3 regions of the Sporosarcina sp. OR05 genome follow, and region 1 is predicted to be linked to each of the others. Evidence: predicted binding sites of a transcription regulator. Region 1 holds the regulator's gene; each other region holds the start of a gene.
The links. The regulator LexA, encoded in region 1, represses DNA repair genes until DNA is damaged. The targets are predictions, from matches to a motif close to CGAACATATGTTCG.

Region 1 (6,001 bases):
AAAATCGCGTCAGTGACTTTCATTTAACGGGTTCGACCGGATACGGGTATGATGACGATGGACGGGATGTGCTGGAACAGGTGTATGCAGATGTCTTTGGCGCAGCGGCATGCCTTGTTCGAAATCAAATTATTTCTGGTACACATGCAATTTCATTAAGCCTATTTGGAGTACTTCGCCCAGGTGATGAATTACTCTATATCACAGGCAAGCCTTATGACACATTAGACTCTATCGTGTCAGGGGGAGATGAAGATACAGGTTCTCTTTCCGATTACGGCATTACTTATCAACATGTACCATTGACTGAAAATGGTTCCGTTAATTTTGAAGAAGTGAAAAAAGCGATTCATGCATCTACAAAAATGATTGGCATTCAACGATCAAAAGGCTATGCAGACCGTCCATCGTTCAGCATTGCTGAAATTAAGGAAATGATTGCTTTTGTAAAAGGAATTCGCGAAGATTTAATCGTTTTCGTTGATAATTGTTATGGGGAATTTGTGGAGAAGCAGGAACCGGTTGAAGTAGGAGCCGATTTGATGGCTGGTTCACTGATAAAAAACCCTGGCGGAGGGCTTGCGAGAACTGGTGGTTATATTGCAGGTCGGGCAGACTTAGTGAAGAAATGTGCGTACCGGATGACTTCTCCTGGAATTGGTGCGGAAGCGGGTGCGTCACTTGATACTTTATTAGAAATGTATCAAGGTTTCTTCTTAGCACCTCATGTCGTGAGTCAGTCGGTGAAAGGTGCGTTATTTACAGCAGCTTTTCTAGAAAGTTATGGATTTGATACGACACCACATGTCTCCAATCCGCGAACAGACCTCATTCAATCTGTCAATTTCGCAACCGCTGAACAAATGATCGCTTTTTGTAAAACGATTCAAGAAAACTCGCCGATCAATGCGCATTATTCGCCAGAACCTTCATACATGCCTGGCTATAGAGATGATGTCATTATGGCTGCTGGGACGTTTATACAAGGATCCAGCATCGAACTGACGGCTGATGGCCCGATTCGACCGCCTTATACAGCTTATATTCAAGGTGGTTTAACATATGAACATGTAAAAGCGGCAGTTATGTCTTCCATGCAAAAATTACTACTCGATCAGATGATTCAACCAAAATAATAGAAAAGAGGATGTCCACTGTCGGTAGCGACTCGGACATCCTCTTTTTATTAATGAATTTGACGATAGACGCCCACAACTTTTCCGAGTATGGAAACGTGATTGACGATGATTGGTTCCATCGATTCATTTTCAGGCTGTAAGCGGAAGTAATCCTTTTCTTTAAAAAACCGTTTGACTGTCGCTTCATCTTCTTCTGTCATAGCGACGACAATTTCACCATTCGTTGCAGTATGTTGCTGTTTTACAACAACGTAGTCTCCATTTAAGATCCCAGCTTCAATCATACTGTCTCCAACAATTTCAAGCATGAACAAATTATCATCAGAGGCACCATATGTATCAGGTAAAGGGAAATATTCTTCAATATTTTCAATCGCAGTGATGGGAAGACCGGCAGTAACTTTTCCGACAAGTGGAACATGTAGGACTCCGCCTTTCATCGAATCAAGTCCCTCAGGATCCAATATTTCAATTGCTCGCGGTTTTGTAGGGTCTCTACGAATATAGCCTTTGCTTTCCAATCTTGCTAAATGTCCATGGACAGTTGAACTAGAAGCTAATCCGACAGCCTCTCCGATCTCCCGCACGGAAGGAGGATATCCTTTCGATTTCACTTCATCTTTAATGAAATCCAAAATATCCTGTTGCCTTTTCGACATTTTTTTCATCTTTCCACCCCTCCATTTTTACGTAAAAAAGAATGTACTCTTGTACGAACAGAAATTCGTAACCAATGTTATTTCTTATCATAAGTATAACAGGTGTTCGGATGTTTAGCAAACAAAGGTTCGAAAGATTTGTTGACATGCGAAAAAACCTGTCCTATAATGGGAACAAGTATTCCGAACAAACATTCTTGGAGGGGTTAAATGTGACGCTAGTTAAAAAATACGGCTACATACTTTCAATTATCTTACTAAGTTCGACATTCACTTTATTCTTTGTTTTAAAAGAAACACAAGAGAGTACAATTGTTGAAGTAGAAGTTGTGCAAGGGGACACGCTATGGGGATTGGCACAAAAACATAGACCGAACGAAAAGCCAGACAAGTGGATTAAAGAAGTGATGAATTTAAATAATATGCATTCTACTTTGATAAAAAGCGGAGATACGCTAAAATTACCAGGAACGATACAGTCTACGGACGACAATCTAACGGAGTTGGCAGGTGAATAATGTTGACATCTCAATTGAAGACTTGTGTCCTTTATTGCAGAGTAAGTACTGAAAAAGATTCACAAGAAGCTTCATTGGCTAGACAAGAAGAGGAACTTCAACAACTTGCTAAGAAGATGAACCTACAAGTAGTCCATGTTTTTAAAGAAAAGCATAGTGGTTTTGATATGGATCGTGAAGGATTATTGGATTTACTAGACTGTATCCGAAATGAGGCTATCGATACGCTTTTAGTACAAGATGAAACAAGGCTTGGTAGGGGAAATGCAAGAGTTGCAATTTTACATCTTCTTATGAAAATGAATACGACTGTCATTACAAACCATGATAGTGGTCCAATGAAATTAAACGAGATGGATCACATGCTACTTGAGATTTTAGCGATTGTTGAAGAATACCAACGAAAGCTTCATAACGCTAAAATACGTAGAGGCATGAAACGTGCTGTGCGTGATGGTTATCGGCCAGAAGATAATTTAAAAAACAAAGGGAATGTAGAAGGGCGAGAGCGAATTGACGTTCCTTTGACAGAAATTGTGTCCTTACGCAAGAAAGGACTCACTTTTGAAGAGATTGCTGGTGTATTACGAGGACTTGGCCACAACGTGAGCAAAGCGACTGTACATAGACGATATAAAGAATATGAAGTTGAGCAGGAAGGCTGATAAAATGCACTTCCTGCTTATTTTGATTACTAAACAATGAAGAGTGTTCTGCTTCTAAAAGTGTGCATAGTAGTGCTAAAATAAGAAACGGTGGAGAAAAATAAAGAACATGGTCATTGTTAACCTGCAATTAGCTGTAGGTACACATAAGATAAAGGATAGGAGGAATTCAATGTTATCACCAGATAAGATTCAACGAATTAACGAGTTGTCCAAAAAGTCAAAAACAGTTGGATTGACATTGGAAGAAGCGAAAGAACAAACACAACTTCGGAAAGAATACTTGGAAACGTTTCGTACTTCAATGCGAGAAACAATCGAAAATGTGAAAGTTATTGATCCAGAAGGTAATGATGTTACACCTGAAAAAGTGAAAGAAGCCCGTAATCCTAAATATCTGCAGTGAGCAGATGACGATGACGGATTGTAATTCACTTCTAAATTGACTACACTATAGTAGGAAATAGAAACAGGCTTCTAACAAAAGATACAGTACGGGAAAGGATGTTTTTGAATGACCGAAACTATCGATCAACTTGCTATTAACACGATTCGAACACTCTCCATTGATGCAATCGAGAAAGCGAATTCTGGCCACCCTGGATTACCGATGGGTGCTGCTCCGATGGCTTACACGCTATGGACAAAACATATGCACCATAACCCTTCAAATCCGGATTGGTTCAACCGTGATCGCTTTGTCTTATCTGCAGGTCATGGTTCCATGTTGCTTTATAGCTTATTGCATTTAAGCGGATATGGATTGCCAATGGAGGAGTTGAAGAACTTCAGACAATGGGATTCCAAAACGCCTGGCCACCCTGAATATGGCCATACAGTAGGTGTAGAAGCGACGACCGGTCCACTTGGGCAAGGTATTGGAATGGCTGTAGGAATGGCAATGGCAGAAAAGCATCTGTCAGCTGTCTACAATCGACCTGGCTTCAACGTTGTTGACCATTACACATATGCACTATGTGGCGATGGTGATTTAATGGAAGGTGTAGCTGCTGAAGCAATTTCGTTAGCTGGTCACCTCCAACTGAATAAACTAATTGTCTTATATGACAGTAATGATATTTCGCTTGACGGCGACTTAGAAATGTCCTTCACTGAAAATATTAAAAAGCGCTTTGAATCTTACGACTGGAATTATATTCGTGTAGAAGATGGCAATGCTATCGACAGCGTCTCAAAAGCAATAGAAGCGGCCAAAGGAAATACAGGTGGCCCAACGTTAATTGAAGTGAAAACGGTTATTGGCTATGGTTCGCCGAACAAGTCAGGCAAAGCGGATGTTCATGGTGCGCCACTTGGTGAAGATGAAATGAAGCTTACAAAAGAATATTACAAGTGGACGTATGAGGAAGATTTTTCAGTTCCTGAAGGCGTATATGAAACATTTAAACAAGCGACAGATGAATTAGGTGTTAAAAAAGAACAACAATGGAACGAGCTGTTTGCGAAATATGAAAGCGAACATGCGGATCTTGCAGAACAATTAAAAACAGCGATTTCCGGTGACATGCCTGCTTCGCTTTTAGAAGCAATGCCTGTGTATGAAGAAGGAACATCCCATGCGACACGTTCTGCTTCAGGAGATGCAATTAATGCAATTGCAAAAGTCGTTCCTTCATTCTTTGGTGGAAGTGCGGACTTGGCTGGCTCTAACAAGACAACGATTAAAGGCGCAGGCGACTTCTTGGCAAACGATTACAGCGGGCGTAATATTTGGTTCGGTGTACGCGAATTTGCAATGGGAACTGCACTAAACGGTATGGCGTTACACGGTGGTTTACATGTATTCGGCGGTACGTTCTTTGTATTTAGTGATTACGTGAGACCAGCAATTAGACTGTCTGCATTGATGGGCTTGCCTGTAACGTATGTATTTACACATGATAGTGTTGCAGTAGGAGAAGATGGGCCAACACATGAACCGGTTGAGCACCTTTCTTCGTTACGATCTATGCCAGGGTTGACAGTTATTCGTCCAGCAGATGGAAATGAAACGTCAGCAGCTTGGCATCACGCAGTTACGTCAAAAAATCGTCCGACTGTTCTCGTGCTATCACGTCAAAACTTGGACATTCTCCCTGCGACAAAGGAGCAAGCTAAGGAAGGCGTCAAACGTGGAGCGTATACTGTTTCACCTGCAGAGAAAGCAGTAGCGGATGCAATTTTAATTGCAACTGGTTCTGAAGTGAATCTAGCGGTTGCAGCACAGCAACAATTACGTTCTGAAGGAATTGACGTTGCAGTCGTCTCAATGCCTTCATGGGATTTGTTTGAACAACAAGACAGTGCGTATAAGGAAGCTGTCCTTCCGAAAGCTGTTAAAAAACGGTTGTCCATTGAGATGGGAGCTTCTCTTGGATGGCACAAATACGTGGGTGATGAAGGCGATGTCCTAGCAATCGACACATTTGGTGCAAGTGCACCGGGTAATAAAGTCATTGCAGAGTACGGATTCACAGAAGAAAATGTTGTCGCAAAAGTAAAAGCTTTGTTCAACTAAATGTAGAGCACGTTGGTTACTTACGTTAACCAGCGTGCTTTTTACAATTGTAAATATTGTTATAAATGTTCCGACAATAATAGTGCTATTCTTTAGCGTAATCTGACAAACTTTTTACAAATCCTGCGGTACACTAAGTAAAAAAGGAGGGGACGGTCATGAGAACGTATGATATCTATAAAGTAAAGAAGAGATACCAATCATTCATTTTAGGAAGAGAAGGTCTTCTTTATGACTTGTTAAAAGATTATGCTCCAAAGGAACCTCTACAAGAAGTGCAATACTTGTGTGATGAAATCGAAGAAGCAGCGATTGACCAAGCGATCCTCAGGAATCTTGGTAAAAGCTTTACGACAGTTGAAAGTGACGATGGGGAATATCGACTATCGCATCCAATGAAAGGATCCATCCATATTTCTCTTACACCCTACTCCCTACAAGCGTATTGTAACGGTTCGAGAATGTTGGACTTGGATTTGTTCGTCGCATTATCAGGGACGGA
Region 2 (6,001 bases), on a different contig from region 1:
CAACAACAATACGGAGACCAGAACGATCTGATTCATCACGTACATCGGCAATTCCATCAAGCTTACGATCGACTCGAAGTTCATCCATTTTCTTGACGAGGTTTGCTTTATTGACATCATACGGAATTTCAGTGATGACAATTTGTGACTTACCGGCTTTTAATTGCTCAATTTCTGATTTCGCACGAATGACAAAACGTCCTCGTCCCGTTTCATATGCGGTTTTGATACCATCCGTTCCTTGGATAATCGCACCTGTCGGGAAATCAGGACCTTTCAATACTGTCATTAATTCATCTACAGATACCGTAGGATCATCCATGCGCATCAATACAGCGTCGATCACTTCATGCAAAGCATGCGGTGGAATGTCTGTCGCATACCCTGCAGAAATCCCCGTAGAGCCGTTGACGAGCAAATTAGGAAAACGAGACGGTAAAACAGTCGGCTCCGGTTCTGTATCGTCAAAGTTCGGCACGAATTCAACCGTATCTTTGTTAATATCACGGAGCATTTCAGAAGCAATTGCGGATAGTCTTGCTTCTGTATACCGCATTGCAGCTGCCGAATCGCCGTCTACCGAACCATTGTTCCCATGCATATCAATCATCAGATGGCGAAGTTTCCATTCCTGACTCATCCGTACCATCGCATCGTAAACAGACGTATCACCGTGCGGATGGTAGTTACCGATTACATTCCCCACGGTTTTTGCAGATTTACGAAAGGCTTTATCGTGCGTATTTCCTTCATGGAACATTGCATATAAAATCCTTCTTTGTACGGGTTTCAAGCCATCTCGTGCATCTGGTAGTGCTCGATCTTGAATGATGTATTTACTATATCGACCAAAACGATCCCCGATTACTTCTTCTAGCGGCAGATCTTGGTACCGTTCAGTTGAAGTCATTCAAAGTCCCCCTCAACATGCAAAAATTCATTCTCAAGTATATTCTTTTCTTCTGTACCGAAGTCCACGTTACTTTCAATCCATTTTCTACGTGGCTCGACTTTATCTCCCATTAACGTCGTCACACGTCTTTCCGATTGTGCGCCGTCTTCAATCGTTACACGAATCAGCGTACGTGTATCAGGATTCATCGTCGTTTCCCATAGCTGATCGGCATTCATTTCACCAAGACCTTTATAGCGTTGGAGCATATACCCTCTACCAATTTTCTTGATTGCTTCGTCAAGGTCAGCTTCTGTCCACGCATAAGCGATTTGTTCTTTCTTGCCTGTCCCTTTGAAGACTTTATAAAGAGGTGGCAGTGCAATGTATACTTTTCCTGCTTCGATTAATGGTTTCATATAACGATAGAAAAACGTTAGCAAAAGGACTTGGATATGGGCACCATCTGTATCGGCATCCGTCATGATGATTACTTTGTCATACGCAATATCATCCAATTGAAAATCGGCTCCTACGCCGCCACCAATCGCGTGAATAATCGTATTGATTTCCTCGTTCTTCATGATGTCTTCAAGCTTCGCCTTTTCGGTATTAATGACTTTACCACGTAACGGCAAAATAGCTTGGAATGTCCGGTCTCTACCTTGTTTCGCAGAACCGCCTGCTGAATCACCCTCGACAAGATACAATTCGTTTTTCGAAGCGTTTCTTGACTGTGCAGGCGTCAGCTTACCTGTGAGAAGTGTATCTGACCGTTTACGTTTTTTCCCTGAACGAGCATCTTCACGGGCTTTACGTGCTGCCTCACGAGCTTGTTGTGCACGAATCGCTTTTCGGATCAGACTCGCGCTCAATTCCGCATTTTCTTCCAAGAAATAAAGAAGGTGCTGAGAAATGATGGCGTCTGTCGCCGTACGGGCTTCACTCGTACCAAGCTTCCCTTTCGTCTGTCCTTCAAACTGTAGAATTTCTTCAGGAATACGGACAGACACAATCGCAGATATCCCTTCACGAATATCCGAACCGTCCAAATTCTTATCCTTTTCCTTTAAGATGCCTGTCTTGCGCGCATATTCATTAAACACGCGCGTCATCGCACTTTTCGCTCCTGTTTCGTGCGTACCGCCATCTTTCGTCCTTACGTTATTGACGAACGATAAAATGGTTTCTGAGTAGCCATCACTGAATTGAAATGCATATTCAACTTCAATTCCGTCAGCCTCACCTTCAAGATAAGCGACTTCATGCAAGACATCTTTTTCTTCGTTCAAATATGCGATGAACGCTTGAATGCCCGTTTCATAATGAAATACGTCGTGTTTATCGGAACCTTCTTCTGTTAAGACGATCTTTAAGCCTTTTAGAAGAAAAGCTGATTCTCTTAACCGTTCTGCTAAAATTTCGTATTGGTATTTCACTGTAGAAAACATGGTTGGATCCGGTTTGAAATGAATCAACGTACCCGTTTCTTTCGTCGTTCCGATTTCTTCTAACGTCGTTACAGGCTTACCGCCACGTTCAAATCGTTGGCGGAACTTTTTTCCGTCACGGCAGATCGTCACTTCTAGCCATTCGGAAAGCGCATTTACTACTGATGCACCTACACCATGTAAACCGCCACTCGTTTTATAGCCACCTTGGCCAAATTTCCCGCCAGCATGCAAAACTGTCAAAATAACTTCCGTCGTCGGTTTTCCGGTTTTATGCATTCCGGTCGGCATCCCACGCCCGTAGTCACGTACGCCGATGCTGCCGTCCTCGTGTAATGTCACATGTACTTCTGATCCGTAGCCGGCAAGTGCTTCGTCAACCGCATTGTCGACGATTTCATACACGAGGTGGTGCAGTCCCCTCGAATCCGTCGAACCGATATACATACCAGGTCTCTTTCTAACTGCTTCGAGTCCTTCGAGTACCTGAATGGAATCATCATCATACGTATAAACTTCTTCTTTCTTCGTCAAATCGCAACCCCCATCAAACGAATGTTCTCTTTGTTAAATATCTGTTATCGTAACGCTTCCTCTAAATGTTGTCAAATCAACGTTTCAAGAAGCTCGCTCAATTAATTGTATAGAAGAAACCGCTTTATTGCAATTACATGAGGAAAATGTTAGCACAACGTTAAAAAGTTCACGTGATTTTTTACCGTGTAGGTGACCAAATTACGTGCATTGTCGGTTTCCCTAACTTCTGCTACACTTATTGTATTGAATTACGCTATAAAGGGGAGCATTATGGACATTTTTTTACTAATTTTGAGCGCATATTTGCTCGGATCCATTCCATCTGCATTATGGATTGGCAAAGTCTTTTACAATACGGATGTACGCGAACATGGAAGCGGAAATTTAGGCGCCACGAATACATTTCGCGTATTAGGGAAAACAGCTGGTCTTATCGTTACGATCATTGATATTTTAAAAGGAACTGCTGCAGTTCTTATCACATTTATCCCGTTTTTCAGCTCGACAGGCATCCATCCCCTTTTCATCGGCTTTTTTGCGGTCATCGGACATATCTTTCCGATCTTCGCGAAATTCAAAGGTGGAAAAGCGGTTGCAACATCAGGGGGTGTCTTACTCGGTTATAACTGGCCAATTTTCATCATTGTACTTCTGACGTTTCTGTTGGCACTCAAAATGACGAAAATGGTTTCTCTCTCATCAATGATCGTTGCGGTCGTCGGTTTCGTGTACTGTATTGCCTACTATGTGTGGACAGGAGATTTCTATTTAATGATTGTCGTTGGATTGATGGGCATTTTCATCTTTTACCGACACCGTGCAAATATCGGCCGCATTAAAGCCGGAACTGAACCGAAAGTAAAATGGTTGTAAGAATAAGCACGACACTTGAAAGGTGGATGCATGATGCAAATCGTAATTTCTGACGAGGCACTACGCTGGTTTAAACAGGATATGGATGCAGAACATGGGGATGCCATCAAGTTTTTTGCACGTTACGGTGGCTCAAGTCCGTTACATGAAGGTTTCTCATTAGGTGTTACAAAAGAACAACCAGATGACGTATATGTGCAAATTGAAAAAGAAGGCATTCTATTTTATGTTGAAAAGCGCGACCATTGGTTTTTTGATGAACATGATTTGCATGTACTTGTCGATTCTGCATTGAACGAACTTACGTATACATACAAAAAAGCGTGATAGCGATGAGCTACACGTTTTTTTGTTCCGTAATTTACCTATTTTTCGTTGTAATGTAATTGTAAAAAAGCTGGATGAACGTATAACTACCAGTTGTTTTCGAAAACCCTACCGAAGAATGGCGAATATTCCCTCCAAAAATGGATTGTAAATCATGCTACGATCGTTTTCGAAGCGAACAAATCTTTTTCTTGGAGGTCAGTATCAGATGAAAAGACAACTACTTTCTGCAGCACTTGTTACTTGTTTGAGTGTTAGTTCATTCGCAGTTCCAGCGTTAGACCAAACAACTACAGTATCAGCTGCTACGCTCACTACGCAAGCTAGTCAACAAACGGTCAATGCAAAAGCAGACCAGCTCATAAATACAGCTAAAAGCCTGATCGGCAAAGCGACTTACAGTACAGCGGTATATAAGCCTACATACCCTTACAAATTCTCTTGTGCAACATTCTTGATGTATGTATTTGAGGAAAATGGTGTCGATTTAGCAACTTATAATGAAAATTACATGATGCAACAAGGAACACCTGTCGCAAAAGGACAATGGCAAAAAGGAGATCTTCTTTTCTTTAAAAGCAAAACAACAGGTACAGATCCCGACCACGTTGCCATGTACATCGGAGATAACAAAGTCATTCATATGGCTGATTCCAAACAGAACATCGTTATTTCTGATATGGATAGCAAACCCTATTATACCGAAACATATATGGGTGCAAGAAGAGTGATTCCTAGTCTTCTACCTGCAAATCCAGCAACGACTGGTGACAAAGTTGTGAGCCTTGCCTATGATTTGAAAGATACAGCTACAATCGGATCGGTCAATAATGAAAGTGCAAAGAAATTCACGAGCACAGGATTTGTAAACTACGTATACAAGAAAAACGGTGTGAACTTGAATGCAACGAACCTTAAAACATTACAAGCAAAAGGAACTACAGTTTCCCGCTCGAATTTACAAAAAGGTGATCTTGTATTCTTTAACAGTGTAAAAGGGTCAACAAACCCTAGTTTAGTCGGTATTTACGCAGGCGAACATCGAGTCGTCATTCCGAATTCAGGTGGTGTCATCTCACGTGTATTGCTTGTGGACTACTACAACGACCACTACATTACAGCAAAAAGAGTCGTTACCAATCAGATGGACACAACACCAACTAAACCAACACCTCCAAGTACGAGCGCAACATCGGCAGATAAAGTCGTCAATTTTGCGACGAGTTTGACTGGAAAAGCGAAATTTGGCTATGTCTATGATGAAAAGTCCCTTACTTTCACTGGCGCTGGATTTACGTACTATGTCTATAAAAAACAAGGAATTGACTTAACGTATAAAATGGCCAGCCAACAAGCAAAAGTAGGTACAGCCGTCGCAAAATCCAATTTACAAAAAGGGGACGTCTTGTTCTTCTCCACAGACAACAAACGTACACGGATCACACAGACAGGCATTTACATGGGTGGTAACCAGTTTATCAGTCTTTCAACTTCAGGCACAGTCGTGAAGCAAAGTTTATCTTCCACTTGGGCGAAGTTAAATTATGTCCAAGCACGTCGTGTACTATCAAAATAAGTAAAAGAAGCTACTTAACGGATTTCGTTAGGTGCTTCTTTTTTTCACCTCATCGTTTTAAACTTTTCGCAAAATCGATCATCGCTCGACTTGACATCGGGCCTTTTAGCAATACAACAGAATCAGCATCAATTACATGATCTAGTTGGTGGCCAATCTCTTTTGCACTTTCATACATTTTTATCATTGCGTTGCTCCCGTCCTTTTTCGCCTGACGAGCAATTTCTTCTGCCTTTTTCCCGATTGTAACGAGTGTGTGAATCTCTCGCGAGGCGATGAGACTGCCGATTTCCTGATGGTATTTCTTTTCGAAGTTACCAAGACGGTTAATATCACCTAAAATGA
Region 3 (5,469 bases), on a different contig from region 1:
TACGGCTCGCCGAACGCGATCAAATCACCATCCATTTCTTAGATGAGCAACTGACCAATCGCACCATCCAGCAACACACTTTCCTTCAGAGTGCTACATTTTTCATGAACATCCAATCGACCTTTTTAAGCCATTCTTCCACCTTCGCCTTACAAGAAGCAAAAGAACAAGGCAAATTGATCGGCCGCCCTCGGAAATCCGATGAGAATCTACAACGTGCGTTTGCAATGTACGACAGCAAAAAATACTCACTCTATGAGATCAAAGAAGCTACAGGCATCAGTAAATCCACATTGTACCGGTATTTAGACGATCGCTCTGCGGGGAATTAAATGCGTAAAAAAGGTACCACCTACCTCTTATATATGTAGGGTGGTACCTTTTTTAATTTCCTCTAAGACTAAATTGATGGTTCAAAACGTTAGACGTAGACTCTACTTTAATAAAATTTTTGAAAGTTATTCGGTGTGATGGTGAAGCCACTCTACAATTACAGAAAGTGAATGTTTATATTTTTAACAATTAAACTGTTTTAGCAATAAAAATCATTATTTTATTAAACGCAAAAATAACCATCTATCTTTATGTTATTCCTATATTTCTTGTTCATTCCCTGGAATATACTTATTACTCCCCGGTAGCCTTTTAATTGTATGCCAAGCTTCTATTGCATCTGCTCGACTCTTATGTTTGTTAGTGGGATCTGCAAAATAGTCTCTAGTGAACTGGTTGTATTCAAACTGTGAACCAATTTGCCTTTTATACGCCGGGTCTTTTTTTCGCTCTTCTTCTTCATGCCATGCGTTGACAACGTCCGAATAGGTCTTCCCTGCGTTTTCTCTAAAATAGTTTTGAATAAACGTTGAGAAATGAAAGTTCGGAATGACTGATTGAAAAAACGCTCGTACGGCTTGACTACAGCGGTGGTTATCCGAAATGATCGTGTCCAAACTGAGATTGGTATTCATCGCTTTCTTAGAAGGAGATTTTTCTTTCTGGATGGGTCTTTGAATTTCTCCTGTTTGCAAAAAGGCTGAAATTCTCTCCGTAAGCTCCATTTTCGATCCAGAAACACGCATTCCATTCTCTCTACAAAATGTTTGCAGCTCTTCTTTTAACCAATAATAATTGCGAAAATCTTGCGGGTATAACTCTTTGCTAAGTATCGGTCTCACGCAACGTACCTCCCTATCAAGTTACCATTATTATAGAACATTTGTTTGTTTTAGTCTTTGATAATACTCGTCAACGGTTGCTTTCATGCTATAGACTTGCTAAACCTACTTCAAACTAGTCCAGCACGGACAATACAATTTAGTGGGAGGATGATAGAAAACACCTCTTCGCTGCCTAGATGCTGGGTATTACCCACTTTTTAGCGAGAGGTGTTTTCAAATTTGAATATTATTTATTTCCCTATGTCATTCGGAACCATAAAGGATACCTTTGTCCCCTTATCTTTAACGCTTTCAATTTTTAGCCCTTGACCAAATTGATGTTTTAACCGAAGGTCCGTATTCAATAAACCAATGCCTGATTTATGACTAGCAGTTTTCTTCAATAACCCCTCTACTTTCGATTTCTCCATACCTACTCCATCATCTTCCACGCGTATTTCTATATGATTTTCCAATTGTGAAATACATATCGTTAACTGCCCACCTTCTGGACGATTCATAATGCCGTGATGAATCGCATTTTCCACGAGTGGTTGTATCGTTAGTGAAGGAATAATGACTTGTAAATCATCGTCTACCTCCCATTTAATGTGTAAGCGATCTGCAAATCTTTCCTTTTCAATGAGTAAATAGGCTCTGACTAGTTCCAGTTCATCTTCAAGTGGAGCAAGTTCATTCAAATCAGTAAACTTGAACTTCCCGCGTAGTAACTGGCTAAATGCTTCTAACACCTTTTGCATTCGATCAAGATCAATCTCACTTAATGCCATAATTGTATTCAAAGCATTAAATAAGAAATGGGGTTGAATTTGTGCCTGGAGCCAAGCTGCTTCGATTTGGAGTTTTTCCTGCATTGCTTTTTTTACACCCGCCAACGCTTGAACTCTTGATTTGAATTCCAATGCATCTACGGGTTTCTTGACATAATCATTGGCACCTGCCAAAAAACCATTTTCAATGTCTTTTGGTTGACTCCTCGCCGTTAATAACAAAATTGGAAGCTCCGTTAGTGAAAAACGTTCACGAATGCGCTTTGTTAAATCATATCCAGATATTATCGGCATCATCACACTAAAGATTGAATTTGCGGCTTCACACAATGGATCATCGCTAAACCAAATAGTATTAACAGTGAAAAAGACATTTTAAAAGAACCTGTGTAATCCATCTCGATATAGTGAAATAATACTTTTTCGTCGCCACCCATCAAATTCGAAACAGAACTTACAAGTAACATTAAAGCAAAGTAAAGAAGACGACGATCTCTAATACCAATTACAAATAATATACAAGCAAATAAAGCATGAATGATAAAAACAACTGCGGTAATCACTTGTAACAGCGTCGATAGTTTTACATCTGATAAGATGTTCTCTTCGTAACCGAATTTAATTGAACGAACGAGTCCACTTGAACGGGGGTCCACGAAGTTTGTTGCCTGTAAAACAATCTCTATAACACCCTCTTCATCCGCCCGAATAGAAGACGATACATATGGAACATTTAGTGCATGGGCATCTTCTTCATTGTCTGCAACCTCTCCCGATTTCCCCGAAAATAATCCATTAATATACAAGGCGGAGGAACTACGAATGCTTGGAACCTGCATTCCATATGTTTGGTTTTGATCAGGATTAACTAAAATGCGTAGATGATAAGAGCCATACCCATACGGACTATGGTCTCCTGGATTCAATACTTCTGACCAATCTCCCGGTGTTTGTATATAACGTTCTGTCACATTATCGCTTGCCCTCGGTATTGTTGTAATGTGTTCATAAGGGGAGAACCCCCACTCGCCATTCAGTGATAGGACTTTTCCATCCGAAAAATCCCACTCACGTAAATCAAGCACCCCATTCTCAATAATTGGCTGATCTCCTGTTTCGTTAAACGTATTAATCCACTGTAATCGAAAGCCTGTAAGTAGTAACGCAAATAAAAGAACAGCAACAACCATTGATCCTACACGCCATTTTTTCGTGATTTTCACCAATGAACTTCACCTCCTTAACAGTAAATTAGCTTTCTGATAATTTTTCCGAATCTTAATTTCTATTATAAAGAAGAAATTTCACTGTATGATGGTAAAAAAATCAATTTAAAAGGTTTGGGTTGCAGGCATTCAAACAAAAATAGCTTACTGAATGTGTTTCCCCATTCGGTAAGCTATTCTTGTGTTCCCCTTTACCTGGCAACCTCCAATTTATTACTTCGTTTTGCGACATACATCACTTGGTCCGCATGATGCATAAGTGTTTGTTCATCCTCACCATCTTCAGGAAATTGACTGATGCCAATGCTAAGCGCAACAGGTACATCAGGATGGGTTGTCGTTATATATTGTGAAAATGTTGATTGTAATTGTTCGATAAACTGACTTGTTAGCTGTTTGGAATGTACCTCTCGTAGGAAAAGAACAAATTCATCCCGCCTAAACGTGCAACATCTCCTGTATCCTTTACCGCATCTTGCAATATTTGTGCGGTAACTTGAAGCAGTTCATCCCCTACTTGATGACCATACGTATCATTTAACCTTTTGAAATTATCGATATCTATCAAAAGTAATGTAAGTGATTGCTGTTCATTTCGACATGTTTCCATTGCTGCTTCTAGTTGTTTAGTAAACAACCGCCGATTTGGTAAGCGCGTTAAGGCATCATGGTAAGCAAGAAATTCGATCTCCCTTTGATATTGTTTTTGCAACGTCACATCCTGGAAGATTAATAGAATATGCATCTGATTGTCCACCAGTATATAATCTGCATTGACGAGCAATAAAACTTCGACATCATTATTTGAAATACTCAGCGCATAATCTTTAATTTCTTTTTCGCTTAAAAGCTGTTCTTTTAACTGATCGTCTAGTAAAGCAAATAGTTGCTCTTGTCGAAGATTCAAGTTAGCAAGCAATTGTGTTGCTGCAGGATTTGCATCATGAATAATTCTTTTAAAGTCTAGAAGCAAAATAGCATTTGGATTTAAATGAAACAATTTTTCATATCGTTTATCGTACAAATTAAGAAAATCATGTTGTTTCATTATCCGGCGTAGAAAATAGCACCAAACGATACCGGCGTATATATAGGAATAGGGCGGCAGCATGTTTTCGTAATTTATAAAGCCCAATACAATATTTAATATAATTGCTACCCAAACCCCGACGATCAGTTGTTGGTAGATTGCCCGTTGTTCTTCAAGTTTCGTCCTATATTTTGCAATTACTAAAGGGATTAAGTAGAGAAAATCTATGATCGTACCAATGGTCATGACAATGTAATAGTTCATATTGTAAATTGGATATTTCCATATTCCCACTTCAAAAAAGTCTTGTGTATAAGTCAAGTTAGCACCAGTGAAAATATTTAAAATAACAAAAATCAGAGGTACATAAAAGATGTACGGATACAGAAAACGAGGCCACTTCGTATAAAGACCTGTAAATTTGATAAGAAAGTGAAAACATAAACCAGGAATAATTGTACCTACACTACTTAGCCAAAGAGCAGATAGAATAGGGCTATACTCTATCGGAACCTGATTTCTCACATACTCTTCTACGAATAATAATATAAAGCAAACGGCAATAAGGCTTAGTAAAATGTGTTCTGTTTTTCTTTTATTGCGAAGAAGAATATCCGTTGCCATATAGGTCAAAAATAAAATTGGTAGTAAGTGGGTCATCATCAATAGTATTGCCTCGTTCAATTCCATGCATCCAATGTCCTCCTTTCATCATAAATGAAACTCTATAGTAAACGATCCCACAATTCACTTCCCTAATATTAAAATTTTCCGAAAAAATTATGTATGGGTTTTATTGAAGTCAGGGGTCTATCCCTGTTCATTATGCACCATTCACTATAAATTTAGCTATCTACGATTATATCATTCATAATGTTTTGCTAGAAGCTAATTAATACTACTATTAGAAATCATCCTCTACATCTTCCTTACATAGCAACCCACCCCAAAATGTGAGATAATCAATCCAACAGAACGAACGTACTACAGATCAATTGAGGTGCTCCGATGTAACTGGCGCACACTCAGTCAGAATATCAAACAGCTATGGGTCAACTCGTTGAACAGCAAAGGAAGGACGAATTGATATGAAACGAGAGGGAATTGTTAAGTGGTATAAAGAAGATAAAGGCTATGGTCGCATTATGCTTGACGGGGAAGATGGGAATCACGTTTTTGTTCACTTCAGCGCGATTTCTCCTGATAATGAAGCTTTCAATAATGGATTTAGATATCTTATACAAGGTCAACGGGTTTCTTTTGAC

Region 2: a site for LexA is predicted at 2,892-2,905, ahead of parE (DNA topoisomerase IV subunit B). Genes of this name have one in related genera too.
Region 3: a site for LexA is predicted at 1,210-1,223, ahead of NRI27_RS13960 (DUF6434 domain-containing protein). Genes of this name have one in related genera too.

Annotation. Positions count from the first base shown of each region.
Region 1 is NZ_JANKJL010000002.1:413,606-419,606, forward strand. Features, by position in the region: gene NRI27_RS06265 (methionine gamma-lyase family protein) at 1-1,136, shown strand, start outside; gene lexA (transcriptional repressor LexA) at 1,187-1,807, opposite strand; gene yneA (cell division suppressor protein YneA) at 2,011-2,316, shown strand; gene NRI27_RS06280 (YneB family resolvase-like protein) at 2,316-2,981, shown strand; gene NRI27_RS06285 (DUF896 domain-containing protein) at 3,154-3,387, shown strand; gene tkt (transketolase) at 3,496-5,499, shown strand; gene sirA (sporulation inhibitor of replication protein SirA) at 5,658-6,001, shown strand, end outside.
Region 2 is NZ_JANKJL010000012.1:35,537-41,537, reverse strand. Features, by position in the region: gene parC (DNA topoisomerase IV subunit A) at 1-910, opposite strand, end outside; gene parE (DNA topoisomerase IV subunit B) at 907-2,877, opposite strand; gene plsY (glycerol-3-phosphate 1-O-acyltransferase PlsY) at 3,151-3,753, shown strand; gene NRI27_RS14640 (HesB/YadR/YfhF family protein) at 3,787-4,080, shown strand; gene NRI27_RS14635 (C40 family peptidase) at 4,289-5,656, shown strand; gene NRI27_RS14630 (Mur ligase family protein) at 5,706-6,001, opposite strand, start outside.
Region 3 is NZ_JANKJL010000011.1:22,592-28,060, reverse strand. Features, by position in the region: gene NRI27_RS13965 (recombinase family protein) at 1-332, shown strand, start outside; gene NRI27_RS13960 (DUF6434 domain-containing protein) at 594-1,175, opposite strand; gene NRI27_RS13955 (histidine kinase) at 1,409-2,242, opposite strand; gene NRI27_RS13950 (hypothetical protein) at 2,245-3,174, opposite strand; gene NRI27_RS13945 (diguanylate cyclase domain-containing protein) at 3,563-4,894, opposite strand; gene NRI27_RS13940 (cold-shock protein) at 5,293-5,469, shown strand, end outside.